DNA from 3 places in the Levilactobacillus sp. LN180102 genome. Region 1 is predicted to be linked to each of the others. Evidence: predicted binding sites of a transcription regulator. Region 1 holds the regulator's gene; each other region holds the start of a gene.

Region 1 (5,498 bases):
ATTGGTTCAAGGGGCCACTATTGCTCACGTTGAGGTTCGTTATCCAAAAATGGTCACACCTGACGCGGATGTCTTTACCGCGGAATTAATCAGCCGGAAAATTGAGCGGATTGATCGGCGAGGAAAATACCTGTTATTCCGATTTAGTGGTGACTTAACGATGGTGTCACACTTGCGTATGGAAGGAAAGTATGACGTCCAGCCAGAAGGTAGCCCCGTTTCCAAGCATACGCATGTGATCTTTCATTTAACTGATAATCGGGAGTTGCGTTATACCGATACCCGGAAGTTTGGCCGAATGCAATTAGTGCCGACGGGCGAAGAAACAACGCTGGCCCCCTCATTGGGCAAATTGGGACCGGAACCAACGGCGGAGACCTTAACGTTAGCGTATATGGTCAAAATCTTTGGTAAGTCACATAAAGTGGTGAAGCCTTTCTTATTAGATCAGACGCGAATTGCTGGATTGGGGAATATCTATGCAGACGAGGTCCTGTGGTTATCTAAGATTAATCCACTAACGCCAGTAGATACGTTAACGCCGTCTCAATTGTCGGAGCTACGCCAAAATATTATTGATGAGATGGCTTTAGCCATTGGGGGGCATGGCACGACAGTCCATTCATTTTCGACAGCGTTTGGTGAGGCTGGTCAGTTTCAAAATCAGTTGCATGTCTATGGCCGAGAAGGTGAACCGTGCGAACGGTGTGGAACAGAATTGGTTAAGATTAAGGTGGCCCAGCGTGGCACGCATTTCTGCCCGCACTGCCAGCCATTACCACCAGAAGCAAAGGTGGCGTTGATTCATGACTGAGGTATGGGGATTAACGGGCGGCATTGCCACGGGGAAGTCGACGGTTAGCGCGTGGTTACGCGCAGCCGGGGTACCGGTGATTGACGCCGACCAGATTGCGCGACAAGTTGTTGCACCGGGAACCGCGGGGCTTAAACAAGTTGTAACGACTTTTGGGGCAGACTATTTACGTGATGGTCAGCTAGATCGCAAGAAGTTGGGCCAGTGGGTCTTTTCGCGACCGGCCGAGCTTAAGCGTTTAGAAGCGATTACAACACCGTTAATTCGTGCTGAAATTAGCCGACAAGTCGCGAATTACCGTCAGCAAGCCGTTCCAGTCGTGGTTATTGATGCACCAACGCTATTTGAAGCTGGCTATGCGACGACCTTGGTTGATCGGATTATGGTTGTTGCAACAGATGCGCCGACACAAAAGGCCCGGTTAATGGCGCGGGATAACTTATCGGCTAGCGATGCGCAAAATCGGATTGATCGGCAATGGCCAATCGACCAAAAGATCGCACAGGCTGATGTGGTGATTGATAATGGACGGACAATTGCCGAAACACGGCAACAAGTGGTAAAATGGCTTGACATGAATAACTTTGGAACAAGTAACCATTTAAAACGAGGTGACCAGTAATGCAGTGTCCACACTGTCATCATAATGGATCGCGGGTCGTGGACAGTCGGCCCACAGACGACGGTCGTGTTATTCGCCGTCGTCGTGAGTGTGAGAGCTGCGGCTTTCGGTTCACGACGTTTGAGCGAGTTGAAGTCACACCGCTGTTAGTAATTAAGAAGAACGGAACGCGTGAAGAATTCAATCGTGAAAAAGTTCTGCGTGGTATTATTCGCTCTGCCGAGAAACGACCGGTGGGGATGGATGTCATGACGCAGATTGTTGATGAAGTTGAGAATAAGATTAGGGCGCTAGGTGTTAGTGAAATCTCTAGCCAACTGATTGGTGAATATGTGATGAATCGATTAGTCGATGTTGATGAGATCGCTTATATCCGTTTTGCCAGTGTCTACCGGCAGTTTAAGGATACCGGTGTTTTCTTCAATGAATTAAAAGATATGCTTGATAAAGATAAATTGAAAGCCAAAAAAGAAACAAATGGGAAAAGCGAGGCGAAGTAAGGCATGGAGGATTCCTGGCACCAATTGCAGCCAAAGACCAGTTTTTTGGTTCGATTGGCCGACCGGCTGACCGATCAGAGTTGGCAAACGCTAACGCAGCTGTATCAGCCGATCATCGGACCGAGTGCCGCGGGGCTCTACTCGGCCCTTTTTTGGCTACCCAAGACGGGACAGTATCACCGGCACGCGACATTGTTGGCGATATTGGGGATGGATTTGGCACACCTATATGACGCGCGTTTACGGTTAGAAGCAACCGGACTGTTAACCACGACGGTGTCCACCAAAGATGATTTGACGAGTTTTAATTATGATTTGCACGCACCGTTACTCCCCGCAGCCTTTTTTAAAGACGACCTCTTAAGCGTTCAACTGTTGGGGGTTGTGGGTGAGGATCTTTATCAATCACTGGTCCGTGTCAATACGTCGACCACTGAACGGTCAACTGATGAAGAAAACATTACGAAGAACTTTTTAGAAGTCTTTCATGTGGATGGTCAGGAGCTCGCGGAACTACCAACAGCGATAACAGCAGGTCGTCAGCACTTAGATGCTGAAACACAAGCGACGGCACCGGCATTGCAGGCGACACCAGCGGACTTTGATTTTAAATTACTAGGAGAAATTTTAGAGCATTCATTTATTGATACGCGGGCCTTGCGAAGTGAGCGTCAGTTATTATTAACGGAGCATGCCACCTATGGTTTGGATGAAGTGACGATGGCCCGCTATATTGGCGAAGCAACTGATCTGGCTACTAATCAATTCAATGCCGAAACGTTTAAACGGGTCATTGCCCAAAACTTTGGGCGACCGCAGTCAGCGAAATCGGTAGCACAACCGCAGAAGACAGCAACGACACCAGCTAATCAGTCGGTTAATTCGGCCGAACAGGCCTTGATTAAAGTGGCAACTAATACGGCACCGGCTGTTTTCTTACAGGCCATTAAACAAAAGAGTGGTGGCTTTGTAACGGACGGTGAACAGCGAATTGTTCGTGATTTAGTGAGTCGACAATTATTTCCAGAAGCCGTTTTAAATCTGATGGTCTATCACGTCTTGGTTGATGAGGATCGACCAACCCTGAATAAGAATCTGTTAGACACTATTGCTAATGACTGGAGCAAGGCTAAAATTACGACTCCGGAGCAGGCTATCCAAAAAATCCGGGAGCGTCAGCAGGCAGCTAAGCAGCCTCGCCGGTCACGAGCCCGGCAATCATCGACAGTCAAGGAGACGTTACCAGAGTGGGCAAAGACATCGACAACCAATCAGCAGGCCTCACGGACGAAGCTGTCAGCAGAAAAACAAAAACAATTACAAGACCGAATTGCTAAATTGCAAGATCGGCCGTCAACAGGAAAGGAGGACTAACCGATGGAAGATTTAGGTAAGACGATGCAGCAATTGATGAGTCAGCAGCACCTTAATGATAATTATCGCCAGCTGATGGCTGAAGTCTATGATGATCCGTTAGTGCGGCAATTTTATGAGGCCCATCAGGCAGAATTGGCGGATGATGTTTTGACCCGTTCAGCAGCTAAGCTTTATGAGTTTGTTTCTGAACGGGAAAAATTGGCTAAGGGCGGTGCGACGTTTGCCACTGGTTACGAGCCACAATTGGTTGTGTCCAATCACTTGATTGACGTAGCTTATGTGCCAACTGCAGAAACACAGGAGAAACAAGCTGAGCAACGATTGCGACAGCGGGTCAAATCAATTGCTATGCCCAAAAGCATTCGTGAGGCGACATTGAAGGCGTTCGATCAGGACTCGGATCGGGCAGAGGCCCTGATGGCTGCTCTGGATTTCATTGATGCCTATGAGGCTAGTCCCAAACGCCGTCATCAAGCTCTGTATTTGTCAGGGAGCTTTGGTGTTGGAAAAACATACTTGCTGGCGGCTGTGGCCAATCAGTTAGCCGCCGATGGTTTTTCAACGACTCTGGTTCATTTTCCTAGTTTTGCCGTTGAAATGAAAAATGCGATTGCCCAAAATGGGGTGGCAGAAAAGCTGGATGCACTGAAAAAGGCTAAAGTTCTGATGATTGACGATATTGGTGCGGATGCCATGTCTGCTTGGGTACGTGATGATGTGCTGGGTGTGATTCTCGAATATCGTATGCAAGAGGAACTTCCCACATTTTTCAGTTCGAACTTTTCAATGGCCCAACTGGAAAAGGAACATTTGCGAATCTCGACTCGGGGCGACGATGAGCCGTTGAAAGCACAACGATTGATGCAACGAATTCGGTTTTTAGCCCGGGAAGTTACGATGGTTGGGGTCAATCGTCGACCACAATAATTTAGGGTCATGCTTGACAAGCTCGCGTTACGAGTGTTTAATAGTCTTTGAAACCAAAAGAGCTATGACGAAAGACATGGTGTTACCGGAGTTCGTTTACAGGAAGAGTTGGCCTAGCTTGGAAGCCACTTAGCGCCCGGAAGCATTACCACTTTCTTAGCTGTTGGAAGGAAATTTCCGACCGGTTCGTTCCGTTAACGACGACTAGAGTTCACGGGAGTAGTCTCGTGAAAAATATCGGGTGGAACCACGTTATTGACGTCCCCAGTGCCTTTTAGAGGTGCTGGGGACTTTTTGTGTTTTTCGCCTAAAAAAATAAGGGAGATCGAGAATTATGGCAGATATTTCAATTAAGTTCCCTGATGGTGCTGTTAAGGCCTTTCCAGCCGGAACCACACCAGCAGACGTTGCAAAGTCCATTTCGATTAGTTTAGCCAAGAAGGCGGTTGCCGCTAAGTTAGATGGCCAATTGGTCGACTACTTAACGCCATTAGCAAGCGATGGCAGCATCGAAATTGTTACGAAAGATAGTGATGATGGACTGGCTGTATTGCGGAACACAACGGCTGCTTTACTGCGGATTGCCTTAAAGAAGGAATTTCCGGCTATTCGCTTAGGCAAAGTCAGTGCTGATGAAGATGGCTTCTTTGTGGATACCGATAAAGATGACCAACAAGTCAGTGTTGATGAGTTAGATGCCTTAGCAGTAATCGTTGAAAAATTAGTCAGTGATAAATTAGACATCGAACGTATCGCGGTTAGCAAAGCCGATGCCTTAGCTGATGCGAAGGACGATCAGTTCACAACAGCGTTGATTAATGCGGTTGATGGCGATAGTGTACCGTTCTTAAAGATTGGTGACTACCAAATCCTTAGTGATGGGGCACAATTGACCAATACCGGTGATGTTAAGAAGTTTAAGTTGTTATCAGTTGCCGGTGCTTACTGGCAAGGTAAGTCTTCAAATCCAATGCTACAACGGATCTATGGGACAGCCTTCTACAAGCAAGCTGACTTGGATGCCGATCTTGCTCGTCGCCAAGAAGCGCGTGAACGTGATCACCGAGTAATCGGGAATCAATTAGACTTGTTCTTTGTTGATCCCAAGGTTGGTGCTGGTTTGCCATACTGGATGCCAAACGGGGCCACGATTCGGCGGACGATTGAACGTTACATCATTGATAAGGAAGTTTCCAATGGGTACCAACACGTTTACACACCAGTCTTAGCTAACTTGGATCTGTACAAGCAATCTGGT
Region 2 (5,498 bases), on a different contig from region 1:
CCGTTGAACAACGGGCCCGTGTGATGGGCCTGAACGGGTCTGCTTGGGGCATTGCTGCCGTTGTGGCCCCACTATTAGGGGGCTTCATCGTTGATCAACTTAGCTGGCACTGGATCTTTTTCATTAATATTCCAATTGGGATTATCACGATGCTATTGATTTGGTTTTTCCTGAATGAATCAACGCAGCGGAAACCCTTTATGATGGACTGGGCAGGGTGCTTATGGCTATCGGTTGGGCTATTAGCGTTGATGTTAACCTTCCAGTTGTTGAGTGAGAGTAACTTAGGGATCGTCTGGATTATAGCTGGCTTTCTGGTCACGATTGTGGCGTTTTGGCTATTTTTACGACGGGAGCAACGCACCGATGACCCGTTGATTCCATTAGCCCTTTTTCGGAATCGAACGTTTGTCATTCAAAACTTAATTGCGGCCTTATTAAGTGGTTTTATCATGGGATTTGAAGTCTATTTACCGACGTGGACGCAAGGCCTATTAGGTCTGTTGGCGTCACAGGCGGGGTTTGCTATTACACCCAGTTCACTGATGTGGATTGTCGGGTCCTTTATCGCTGGTAAGCTTCTTATGCGGCGCTCGCCTAATCAAATTGTTAATATTGCCCTGACGCTGGTTCTAATTGGTGCTGTAACAATGGCTTTATTGCCAGCAAATACGCCGTTTTGGTGTTTCTTTGTGATTGCTGCAATCTGTGGTACTGGTTTTGGGATTACCATTACGACCACTACGGTGACGGTACAGAGTCAGGTGCCTGTCGATGAGGTTGGTGTGGCAACGTCATTTAATACTTTATCGCGGACATTAGGGCAAACGGTGATGGTCTCACTGTTCGGCATCATCATGAATGTCGAGATGGCCCGCGGGGTGGCGCAACACCCCAAAACAACGATGGCGATGATGAATCAACTGATTAATCCGCAGACGGCTAAGGACTTGCCTCAGGCGCTCTTGCCGACGCTTCACGGTATTTTATACCAAGGACTGCATGTCATCTTTATTGCGGGTGCTGGATTGATTGTGATATCGTTCATGGTAAATTGGCTTGATCGTAAGAATACTCAGCGGGTTACTGAGCATTAAGAGCTAAATTATTCCCGTTTTAAACTAAGTTACGGTATAATAGCTATAAATAACGGTAGATGGAGGCGATAAGATGTTTGAAAGTAATCATGCCCGCTATGCGAGTTACGGCACGGTGGCGGCCTTACCAGGTGAGATGATTGATGCTGTTTGGCAGATTATTGATGACGACCTCCAGGGACTTTTCCCGTTGGCAAATTTGCTAACATTTAAGTTGCATAATAACCAAGGACAAACGACTTTTGAATACGTCCAAACTGATGATGACCAAGAGGTGACATTGCGAGCCGGATTTGACACACAGTTCGGGTACACTCCTGAATTGCCGGCTACAGTTTTGGCGTATGATGATGGTGATAGTCAGATTATTTTATTACCATCTGAAACGGCTGAACACTAAAAAAGAACTGTGAAATCTATGATGATTTCACAGCTCTTTTTTTATGTTTAAACGGCCGTGCTAGTACGAAGACCTTTTAAAGCATCATCGATTTGCCCCAAAACAAGTTCTGTATTACCGGGAACATCAAGGTCGTATTTTTGAAGGTCAATTTTGATCTTAGGACTAACGTCGTAATCTGCGAACCAGCCTTGATAAGCAGTCCACATCTTTTTATAGTAAGATTCTAGTTCAGGATTATTGTCAAATTGTTCGTAATCCCGACCACGTTTCTTGATCCGATGTAAGATTGTATCAAAGTCAGCGTCTGCGTAGACTAACAAATCAGGTGCCTTTTTAGGTAACTCATTGAGTTCATTCATCATGTTGTCTAACAGATTCAAATAAACTTCTAGTTCTGTATCTGTGATGTTACCTTCGGCGTTATTCTCCCGCGTGAAGAGGGCGTCTTCGTAAATTGAACGGTCTAAGACGTTGTTGTCATCGGCCAGTGCACGTTTGATCATGCTAAAACGCTTATTTAAAAAGTAAATTTGCAGTAAGAAGCCGTATTGTTTGGGATCTCGGTAGTAAAGTGGTAAAACCGGGTTATCGCCAACCGGTTCAAAAAATGCTTGCGTACCTAAATGCGATGCAATCTTTCCAGTAAGTGTTGTTTTACCAACACCAATCATTCCTGCTGTAATTATCACCATGATAGCCCCTCTTTTAAATAGAAATACAAGATATAGTGTACCATAAAATTGCCAACTACTACATTTGCTGAGCAAAAAAATTTCGCCATTTCGTAAACTTTGGTCATTGTTGTATAATGAATCTGTCAAAACCAGTGAACTAGGAGGCTAATTATGTATCAAGCCATCGTCTTTTTTGATCTGGATAGCACGCTATTTGACGATAACAAGCACGTCTTACCGGCAAGTGTCGCAGCCATTCATGAAATGCAACAACATCATATTCTACCAGTTATTGCCACAGGAAGAAACATCTTTGAGATACAATATGTTTTGGACGGTACTGGAATTGATTCCGTAGTCGGTGCTAATGGCAGTTATGTACAGTATCAAGGTCAGCGATTAGCCGCAGCGGTAATTGCGCCCAAGTTATTGACAGCAGTAACAGCATTTGCGCAACGCCAGCATGATCCGATTGCGTACTATACGAGTCAGGGCTTCCGTTTGAGTCAGGCCAATGCTGATACGACAGAAAACTTTCAGTTGTTACGGCTGCATCCGATCGTTGATCCAGCGTGGTATGCAACTCAGCAAATTAACTTTTTAAATGTATTTAATCGCGACCATGACCAGCTTTATCAAGAGAAGTTTTCAGGCCAGTTAACTTTTGTGCGAAATAATCCACGGTGTTTGGATACGATGGTCAATGGCGTGACGAAGCAGTCAGGGATTCGAACCTTAATTCAACAGGCCGGACTACAGGGGATTAAGACTTATGCCTTTGGGGATGGGTATAATGACCTGCAAATGTTTGACGAAGTTGATGTTCCTATTTCGATGGGGAATGGGGTGGCTGCTGCTAAAGAAAAAGCAGCATATGTGACTACTACAAATACCACGGATGGAATTGTTCGCGGACTTCGCCACTTTGGTTTAATTCAATAGAACACACAAAAAGGGACTGAGCGATTTGCTCAATCCCTTTTTGTATTGATGAATTTAGTCTAACTTAGCCGCAATGTTGGCTAAGGTCACATCGGCCGTGTCCGCAAAGACCATATCCGCGGCACCTAATTCGGTGGCATCACCAATGCCTAAGGAAATTTCACCGGCGGCATTAATCGCGGCCACACCAGCAGCGGCATCTTCAACGCCGATACATTGTTCGGGTGGCAAGTTTAATAGCTCAGCCCCTTTGGTATAGATCTCAGGATCTGGCTTACCATGAGTTAAACTAGCTGGGTCGACAATCTTTGGGAAGTAGTCGGCCAATTCCAACTTAGCTAATACGCGGGGGGCGTTCTTAGAAGCAGAGGCCAATGAGAGCTGGTAGCCTTTGGCGCGTAGATCATCAAGAAAAGCTTTCATCCCTGGTAAAATATTAGCGGGCGTCATCTTGTCGACTTCAGCGACATAGTTGGTGTTTTTCTGAGTGGCTAACTGCTCTTTTTCAGCCTGGGTATAGTCGTTTTCCTTACCACCAGCCTTCAGAATCATTTCCAAGGAATCCATGCGACTAATCCCTTTAAGACCATTGCCCAGTTCATCACTCCAAGTAACACCTAGGGAATCGGCGAGCTGATGCCAGGCCTTACCATGAAGAATGGAAGTATCCGTAATCACACCGTCGAGATCAAAAACAAATCCTTTAATATCAGAAAACTTTGTCATGCTAAGCACTCCTTAATAAGTTATGGTGGTTGAAACGTGTGGTTTTAGTGAAACAGATTGTTGCTGAATTTGAAGGGTGGTTGCCTGGTCGGCCGTCACGGTAATGTGGTGATGGTCAATGCTAAAGGCATAGGTGATGCCACGAATGCATTGCTTAAACGCAATGGCTGTCCAAGCATGGGGCAGGCGAGGGGCAACCGTCAGGTGATCGGCTAGCGCATCGACCCCGGCATAATACCGCATAGTCATTAACGTTACCGCCCCCATGACGCCTAGGTGAATACCTTCGGCTGTTGTCCCGCCTTGAATGTCGTAGTAATCGGACAACAGTGCTTGAGAATAGAATTGCCAAGAACGATCCAAGTGCCCTGCCATCGCCGTTAATGCGGCGTAGACAACCCGCGATAGGGTAGACCCATGGGTTGTTCGATCCAAATAGAATTGTAGATTCTTAGTTAACGCACCTGTGGGAAGCTGGTAACCCAATTGCTGAAGCAGCGTCATGACCTGTGGAACATCTAAGTTGTAGAAAATCATAAGGGCATCGGCTTGCTTAGCCACTTGGTAGGCATCAGGCGTCTTTCCTTCGGCCTTCAAGATGCGATCCATTCGGGAAATATCTCCGTATTTTTGCCGATACTTCTGGAAATCTAACTGGGGAAGCTTGAAGTAACCAGCAAATTGCCCGATAATGCCGTCCTCGTTAATGTCGAGTTTCAAGTGCTGGGCAACGTCTGCAAATTGGTCGAGAATTTGCGGAGTCACGCCCGTTTTCTGGTCAATGGCTGCCAATTGGTCGGGTTGGCACTGCTGCCGAAGGACCTTCAGTTCGCGAAATAACCAGGCAACCATTAGATTGGTGTATGCGTTATTGGCTAATCCTCGGCTGTGCGCGTTTGGATAGTTTTCGTGAAATTCATCCGGTCCCATGACTTGATCAATTGTGTATCGTTGATCGGGCGCATTCCGGTGGGCCTTACTGAGCCAAAATTGTGCAATTTCTTGCAGCATTTCTAAACCATATTGTACCAAGAAGGTATGGTCACCAGAAATTCGGTCATACATAATAACATTGTAAGCAACGGCTAATGACACGTGGCGTTGCAAAGATGAATAGTCGGGGTCCCACGTATTGGTCAGGGGATTCAAGTGAACTACCTGGGACTGTTCATCTCCAGTTGCACCGGACTGCCATGGGAACATGGCACCAGCAAATCCGGCCTCATGGGCGTTCTTTTTGGCAGCGGGTAGCCGACGATAACGATACATCAGCAGTTGCCGCACAAGTTGCGGATCATATAGTGTCAGTAGCGGCAGGTCAAACATTTCGTCCCAAAAGACATGTCCCCGATAGGCTTCACCGTCTAGCCCACGGGCGTTAATTGAGGCATCAATTTTACCAGAAGCGATGGCCTGCGTTGCTGAGAATAGATGGTACAGATTGACTCGGATTAATTTTTGGGCTGTCATATCACCCGAGAGTTGAATATCCGCAATATCCCAGCGATGTTGCCAATAAGTGGTGCTACTCTTATGCGTATTCTCAAAACTGGCCTGGGCCAAATCGGCTTGCGTTGCAGCTAAAAGGTCACCAGTTGTTTCGCGAGCGGTATAGAGCACAATATTTTTTTCAAACGTATAGGTGTGTTGGGGTTG
Region 3 (5,498 bases), on a different contig from region 1:
CCATAATGGGTGTATCAGCGGGGGATTTTGTTAGCTTATTTACTTGGATCTTGCGGATCAGCTGGTTCACCAATCGTATAGTCATCACTGCTCATGGCTTCAACGTTACCCAGTAGGTAGCCATTCCCGACTTGAGAGAAGAAGTCGTGGTTGGCTGTGGATGTGGAGATCCCATTCATTACGACGGGATCGACATCTTCTGCGGTATCTGGGAAGAGGGGATCTTGGCCCAAGTTCATGAGGGCCTTATTCGCATTGTAGCGGATAAAGGTCAGAACCTTTTCCGTCCAGCCAATTTGATCGTAAAGTGTATGGGTGTATTTCTCTTCATTATCGTAAAGCTGATAAAGAAAATCATACATCCAGTCTTTCATTTGTTGTTGCTCAGCATCTGTTAATTCTTTCATTCCCAACTGGAATTTATAACCGATGTAGGTGCCATGGACGGATTCGTCCCGGAGAATTAACTTGATGATTTCAGCCACGTTGTTCAGTTTGTTGTGGCCAAGATAGTACAGAGGTGTGAAAAAGCCTGAGTAAAACAAGAAGGTTTCCAAGAAGACGCTGGAGATTTTTTTCTTTAGCGGGTGTTCGTCATCGTGATAAAGATCATAGATCCGCTTGGTTTTGTTTTGTAAAAATTCCTCAGAGTCACTCCATTGGAAGATCTCGTCGATTTCATCCGGCGTGTTGAGGGTGGAAAAGATCGTTGAATAACTTTTAGCATGAACGGATTCCATGAATTGAATGTTATTCAACACGGCAGTTTCATGAGGGGTCCGAATATCCCGTCGTAAGGCTGCCATACCGTCTTGGGACTGCAAGGTATCCAATAACGTGAGACCACCAAAGACATGGCCAACGACCCATTGGTGATCCGTATCTAGTGTGCGCCAATCATCTAAGTCGTTAGACACCGGAATTCGTGTATCTAGCCAAAACTGTTCTGTTAATTTTTCCCAAGTTGCTTTATCAATCTCGTCAGAAACTGCGTTCCAGTTAATGGCGTTATAATTTTCAATTCGTGCCATGGATGACCACTCCTTTTTAATCGTCTAATGGTGCTTAGATAACGCAGCTCTCACATTGGTTAGCGCCGACTTCACCGTTATTATCGGTAAAGGTCCGCACGTAGTAGAGTGACTTAATGCCCTTGCGAAAAGCATAGTTGCGCAGAATGCTAAGGTCACGGGTTGTCATCTTATCAGTCCGACCATCTTTCCATTCGTAGAGACCGACTGGAATGGTTGAACGCATGAACAGCGTCAAACTCATGCCTTGATCCACGTGCTTTTGCGCGGCCGCGTAAACATCAATTACTCGTCGCATATCGGTATCATAGGCTGATTTGTAATAAGGCATCGTGTCGTTGCTGAGATAAGGGGCTGGATAATAGATTTTACCAATCTTCTTTTCCTGGCGTTCTTCGATCCGATTGATGATCGGGTGTAAGCTAGCCGTGGTGTCATTGATGTAAGAGATAGACCCATTCGGGGCAACGGCCATCCGGTTCTGATGGTACAGACCATCTTGCATAACGGCTGTCTTCAGTTCGGCCCAATCCTCTGGTGCGGGTAACCAAACGTTGGCAAATAATTCTTGAACCTTGGCTGACGTTGGCCGCCAATCAGTTTCTGTGTAGCGGTCAAAGTAACGACCATCAGCGTAGGCACTCTTGTCAAAGTTATGGAAGGTTTCGTGTCGTTCTTTAGCAATTTCGTTAGACGCTTTTAACGTCCAGTAGTTCAATAACATGAAGTAGACACTGGTAAAGGCGATACTGTCTTTAGATCCATACATCATGTGATTTTTAGCAAAGTAACTGTGTAAGCCCATAGCACCTAACCCGATGGTATGACCTAACTGATTACCCTTTTGAATAGAAGGGACGACATCGATATCTGAATGATCGGTGACATAGGTTAAGGCCCGTACCATGGTTTCCACGGAGTGACCGAAGTCAGGAGAAGACATCAAGTTAACGATATTGGTTGAGCCCAAGTTGCAGGAAATATCGGTCCCTAGCTTGACGTATTCTTGTTTATTGTTGACGGTTGACGGCGTTTGAACCTGCATGATTTCGGAACAGAGATTGCTCATAACGATCCGACCATCAATTGGGTTTTCTCGGTTAGCCGTATCAATGTTAACAATGTACGGGTAGCCAGACTCTTGTTGTAGCTTACCAATGTCGGTCTCAAGGTCACGTGCTTTCATCTTCTTTTTATGGATATCGGGATTGGCAACCAGATTGTCATATTCGGCCGTGATGTCTACGTATGAGAAGGGCTTCCCGTAAATGCGTTCAACGTCGTATGGGCTAAATAAGTACATATCAGCATCAGCCGCACAGAGTTCGTAGAATTTATCGGGAACGGTGATACCGAGGGATAACGTTTTTAAGCGGATTTTTTCATCAGCGTTTTCTTTCTTCGCACTCAAAAAGGCCACAATATCTGGATGGAAGACGCTTAAGTAGACGACACCAGCCCCTTGCCGTTGACCTAATTGATTGGAGTAAGAGAAGCTGTCTTCTAGTAACTTCATTACCGGAACCACACCGGAGGCGGCGCCTTCAATGTGTTTGATGGGGTCGCCGGCACCACGTAAGTTGGACAGGCTAATCCCAACACCACCACCGATTCTGGATAGTTGTAGAGCGGAGTTGATGGTCCGCCCAATGGTGTTCATATCATCGGTTGACTGAATCAAAAAACAAGAGACCAACTCACCCCGGCGAGACCGACCGGCATTTAAGAAGCTGGGTGTTGCTGGTTGATAACGTTGATGGATGATTTCATCAGCTAAATCATGGGCTAACCGTTGATCACCGCCACCAAAATCTAAGGCGTTCATTGCTACGCGGTCAATGAAATTTTCTAGATAAAATTCATTATCGTCCGTCTTTAGGGCGTACTGGGCGTAAAATTTGTAAGCAGCCATGAAGGACTTAAAGTGGAAATCCTGGGCCTTGAGGTAATCATATAAGTCTTCAATAAAGCTGAAAGGATAAGCCGTTACGACGGCTTCTTCGATGTAGTTTTCGGCAATGAGAAAGTCAAAACGTTCCTTGAGGGAAGCAAAAGTTTTCGTATTGGGGATCACGTTTTCCTTCAAGAAGGCTTGGAGCGCTTCTTGATCCTTGTTTAGCGGAATCTGACCATCTACCGGGATGTTGATTTCATTATTCAGGTCATAGTAAGTGACATCGGGTAAGTGCTTTAAACTCATACAATCAACTCTTCCTTCTCTTAAAAATAGCGGTAAAAATCAAATAAAAATGACGCCACCGTGAACAAACACGACGTCGCCAAGACGGGTTTGTGCCGAGCTAATGTGTTAGCCCGCGATTTGCGTTAACTGGTCTGGGCGAAACCCATAAAAAGCTGGTACACCAGGTGCTTCGACCACTGGGACCGCTTGGAACCCTTTGTCTTTCAAATAAGAAACGTATTCGGGATGTTGATTAATATTCCGTTCTTCAAACTCCACATTGTGTTCGCTAAGGAAACGCTTTGTCATCTTACATTGCATACAATTGTTCTTTGAGTAAATTGTTACTTTCATGGTGAGCCACATCCTCTAAAAATTCATTTATTAATGAGTTCAGTGTACACCAGATATCAAAAAATTCAATCAAAAAAGACACCATATTTGGTAGTTGAAACATACAATAACTACCAAATATGGTGTCTGAACGACTAATCTTTTTTTATTGGCCTCTGCGCACTAACTACGGTAAAATAAAGAGTAAAAGGTGGCGGAGAAATTTGACTAATCACTATTATACACAAAATCCAGATGTTTTACACGAAGAACAGCATTGGCCGTTTACCCTCTTAGGTAACGAATTGTTGTTTACCACCGACAACGGGGTGTTTTCTAAAAATCGGGTGGATTATGGGTCACGGGTTTTATTAGAGGCGTTTAACGCGGCCAAAACACCAGCAGGGTCGTGGTTGGACTTGGGGACCGGGTATGGTCCAATTGGCTTGGCGTTAGCAAAGCGATGGCCAGATCGGCAGGTTACAATGGTGGATGTTAATGAATTGGCATTAGAGCTGGCCCGAAAAAACGCAACTGCGAATCAGATTGAAAACGTTGAAATTAAGACCTCAGATATTTATGACCAAGTCACACAACGTTATGCGGCTATCTTAACGAACCCACCGGTCCGGGCGGGTAAGCAAGTGGTAACGGCTATGCTAACCGGGGCTGCCGATCATCTGCTACCCGGTGGGACTTTGACGGTGGTCTTGCAGAAGAAGCAGGGGGCGCCATCGGCGGAAAAGACCATGCAATCTACTTTTGGCAATTGTACCATTATCAAAAAAGACAAGGGTTACTACATCTTGGAAAGTACGAAGGACGCGTTAGTTTAGAAAGAAGGATACCTGAGTGCGGGAACAAACTTATACGGTGCAGCAGCGTCACTACATGGAAGAAGCACTCTTTGAAGCTGAGCAGGCCGCAGTGATTGGAGAAGTGCCAATTGGGGCGGTTATTGTCCATAACGGTCAAATCATTGGGCGCGGTCATAATCTGCGCGAGCACGGGCATGATGCAACATTGCATGCCGAGATTCGGGCAATTGAAGAAGCATGTGCGACGTTGCAAAGCTGGCGTTTGAACGATTGTCAGCTATACGTTACGATTGAGCCGTGTTTGATGTGTAGTGGGGCCATCATTAATGCGCGAATACCCGAAGTGTTTTATGGCGCTCGTGATCCTAAGGCCGGCGCCGTTGATAGTCTGTATGCTACGCTGACAGACTCACGATTGAATCATACCGTGGCGGTTCATGAGGGACTGTTAGCTAAAGATGCTGGTGAGCGAATGGTGGCGTTCTTTAAAGCAGCCCGTCGCCGACAAAAGGCGGCTAAGAAGGCGAGAAAAGCCGCTCAAGTTAGCGCCCCTGATAAGCTGCTAGACAGCACTAAGAAATCATGATATAGTAGTACTTGCCGTTAAGGCCTTGGAGCAAGGGTGGGCTTACGAATCGTGTCAGGTCCGGAAGGAAGCAGCACTAAGTTTGTTTCGCTTTGTGCTTCAAGTTTATGAGCTAATTCCAACTCCTAGTCATTGACTGGGAGTTTTTTCATGTCTAAAATTATCGGATTAATTTCTACTAAATTCTGATGACTGAGTCGTGACAGCGACCGACTAAAAAGGCTATAATTGAACAGTAATTTTTAATCAGTAATTAATGAGAAGGGGACGACTGGCATGGCTTATCAAGCACTTTACCGGGTGTGGCGCCCGCAACAGTTTAAAGATATGATCGGGCAAGAAGTGGTCACACGTACGCTAAAAAATGCCATTACCACTAAACAAATTAGTCATGCCTACCTGTTTGCCGGCCCTCGAGGAACGGGGAAAACGTCGGCAGCGAAGATTTTTGCTAAGGCGATTAACTGTCATCATCAAACGGATGGTGAGCCGTGTAATGAATGTGACACCTGTCAGGCGATTACCAATGGCACCCTGAATGATGTGAT

The links. Region 1 encodes NrdR, which represses ribonucleotide reductase genes. Its sites were predicted from a motif close to ACACNATATATNGTGT; they were not measured.
Region 2: the regulator NrdR is predicted to act here: its motif matches at 2,216-2,231, upstream of ACP4IT_RS04320 (deoxynucleoside kinase).
Region 3: the regulator NrdR is predicted to act here: its motif matches at 3,678-3,693, upstream of nrdH (glutaredoxin-like protein NrdH).

Annotation. Positions count from the first base shown of each region.
Region 1 covers NZ_JBNIIX010000001.1:231,023-236,520, reverse strand. The annotation lists gene mutM (bifunctional DNA-formamidopyrimidine glycosylase/DNA-(apurinic or apyrimidinic site) lyase) at 1-814, shown strand, start outside; gene coaE (dephospho-CoA kinase) at 807-1,436, shown strand; gene nrdR (transcriptional regulator NrdR) at 1,436-1,936, shown strand; gene ACP4IT_RS01270 (replication initiation and membrane attachment family protein) at 1,940-3,310, shown strand; gene dnaI (primosomal protein DnaI) at 3,314-4,240, shown strand; gene thrS (threonine--tRNA ligase) at 4,575-5,498, shown strand, end outside.
Region 2 covers NZ_JBNIIX010000004.1:147,229-152,726, reverse strand. The annotation lists gene ACP4IT_RS04330 (MDR family MFS transporter) at 1-1,097, shown strand, start outside; gene ACP4IT_RS04325 (DUF960 domain-containing protein) at 1,171-1,497, shown strand; gene ACP4IT_RS04320 (deoxynucleoside kinase) at 1,545-2,192, opposite strand; gene ACP4IT_RS04315 (Cof-type HAD-IIB family hydrolase) at 2,346-3,116, shown strand; gene pgmB (beta-phosphoglucomutase) at 3,171-3,842, opposite strand; gene ACP4IT_RS04305 (glycoside hydrolase family 65 protein) at 3,855-5,498, opposite strand, start outside.
Region 3 covers NZ_JBNIIX010000012.1:4,939-10,436, forward strand. The annotation lists gene nrdF (class 1b ribonucleoside-diphosphate reductase subunit beta) at 36-1,031, opposite strand; gene nrdE (class 1b ribonucleoside-diphosphate reductase subunit alpha) at 1,066-3,231, opposite strand; gene nrdH (glutaredoxin-like protein NrdH) at 3,340-3,567, opposite strand; gene ACP4IT_RS08245 (class I SAM-dependent methyltransferase) at 3,771-4,382, shown strand; gene tadA (tRNA adenosine(34) deaminase TadA) at 4,399-4,950, shown strand; RNA gene ffs (signal recognition particle sRNA small type) at 4,973-5,059, shown strand; gene dnaX (DNA polymerase III subunit gamma/tau) at 5,227-5,498, shown strand, end outside.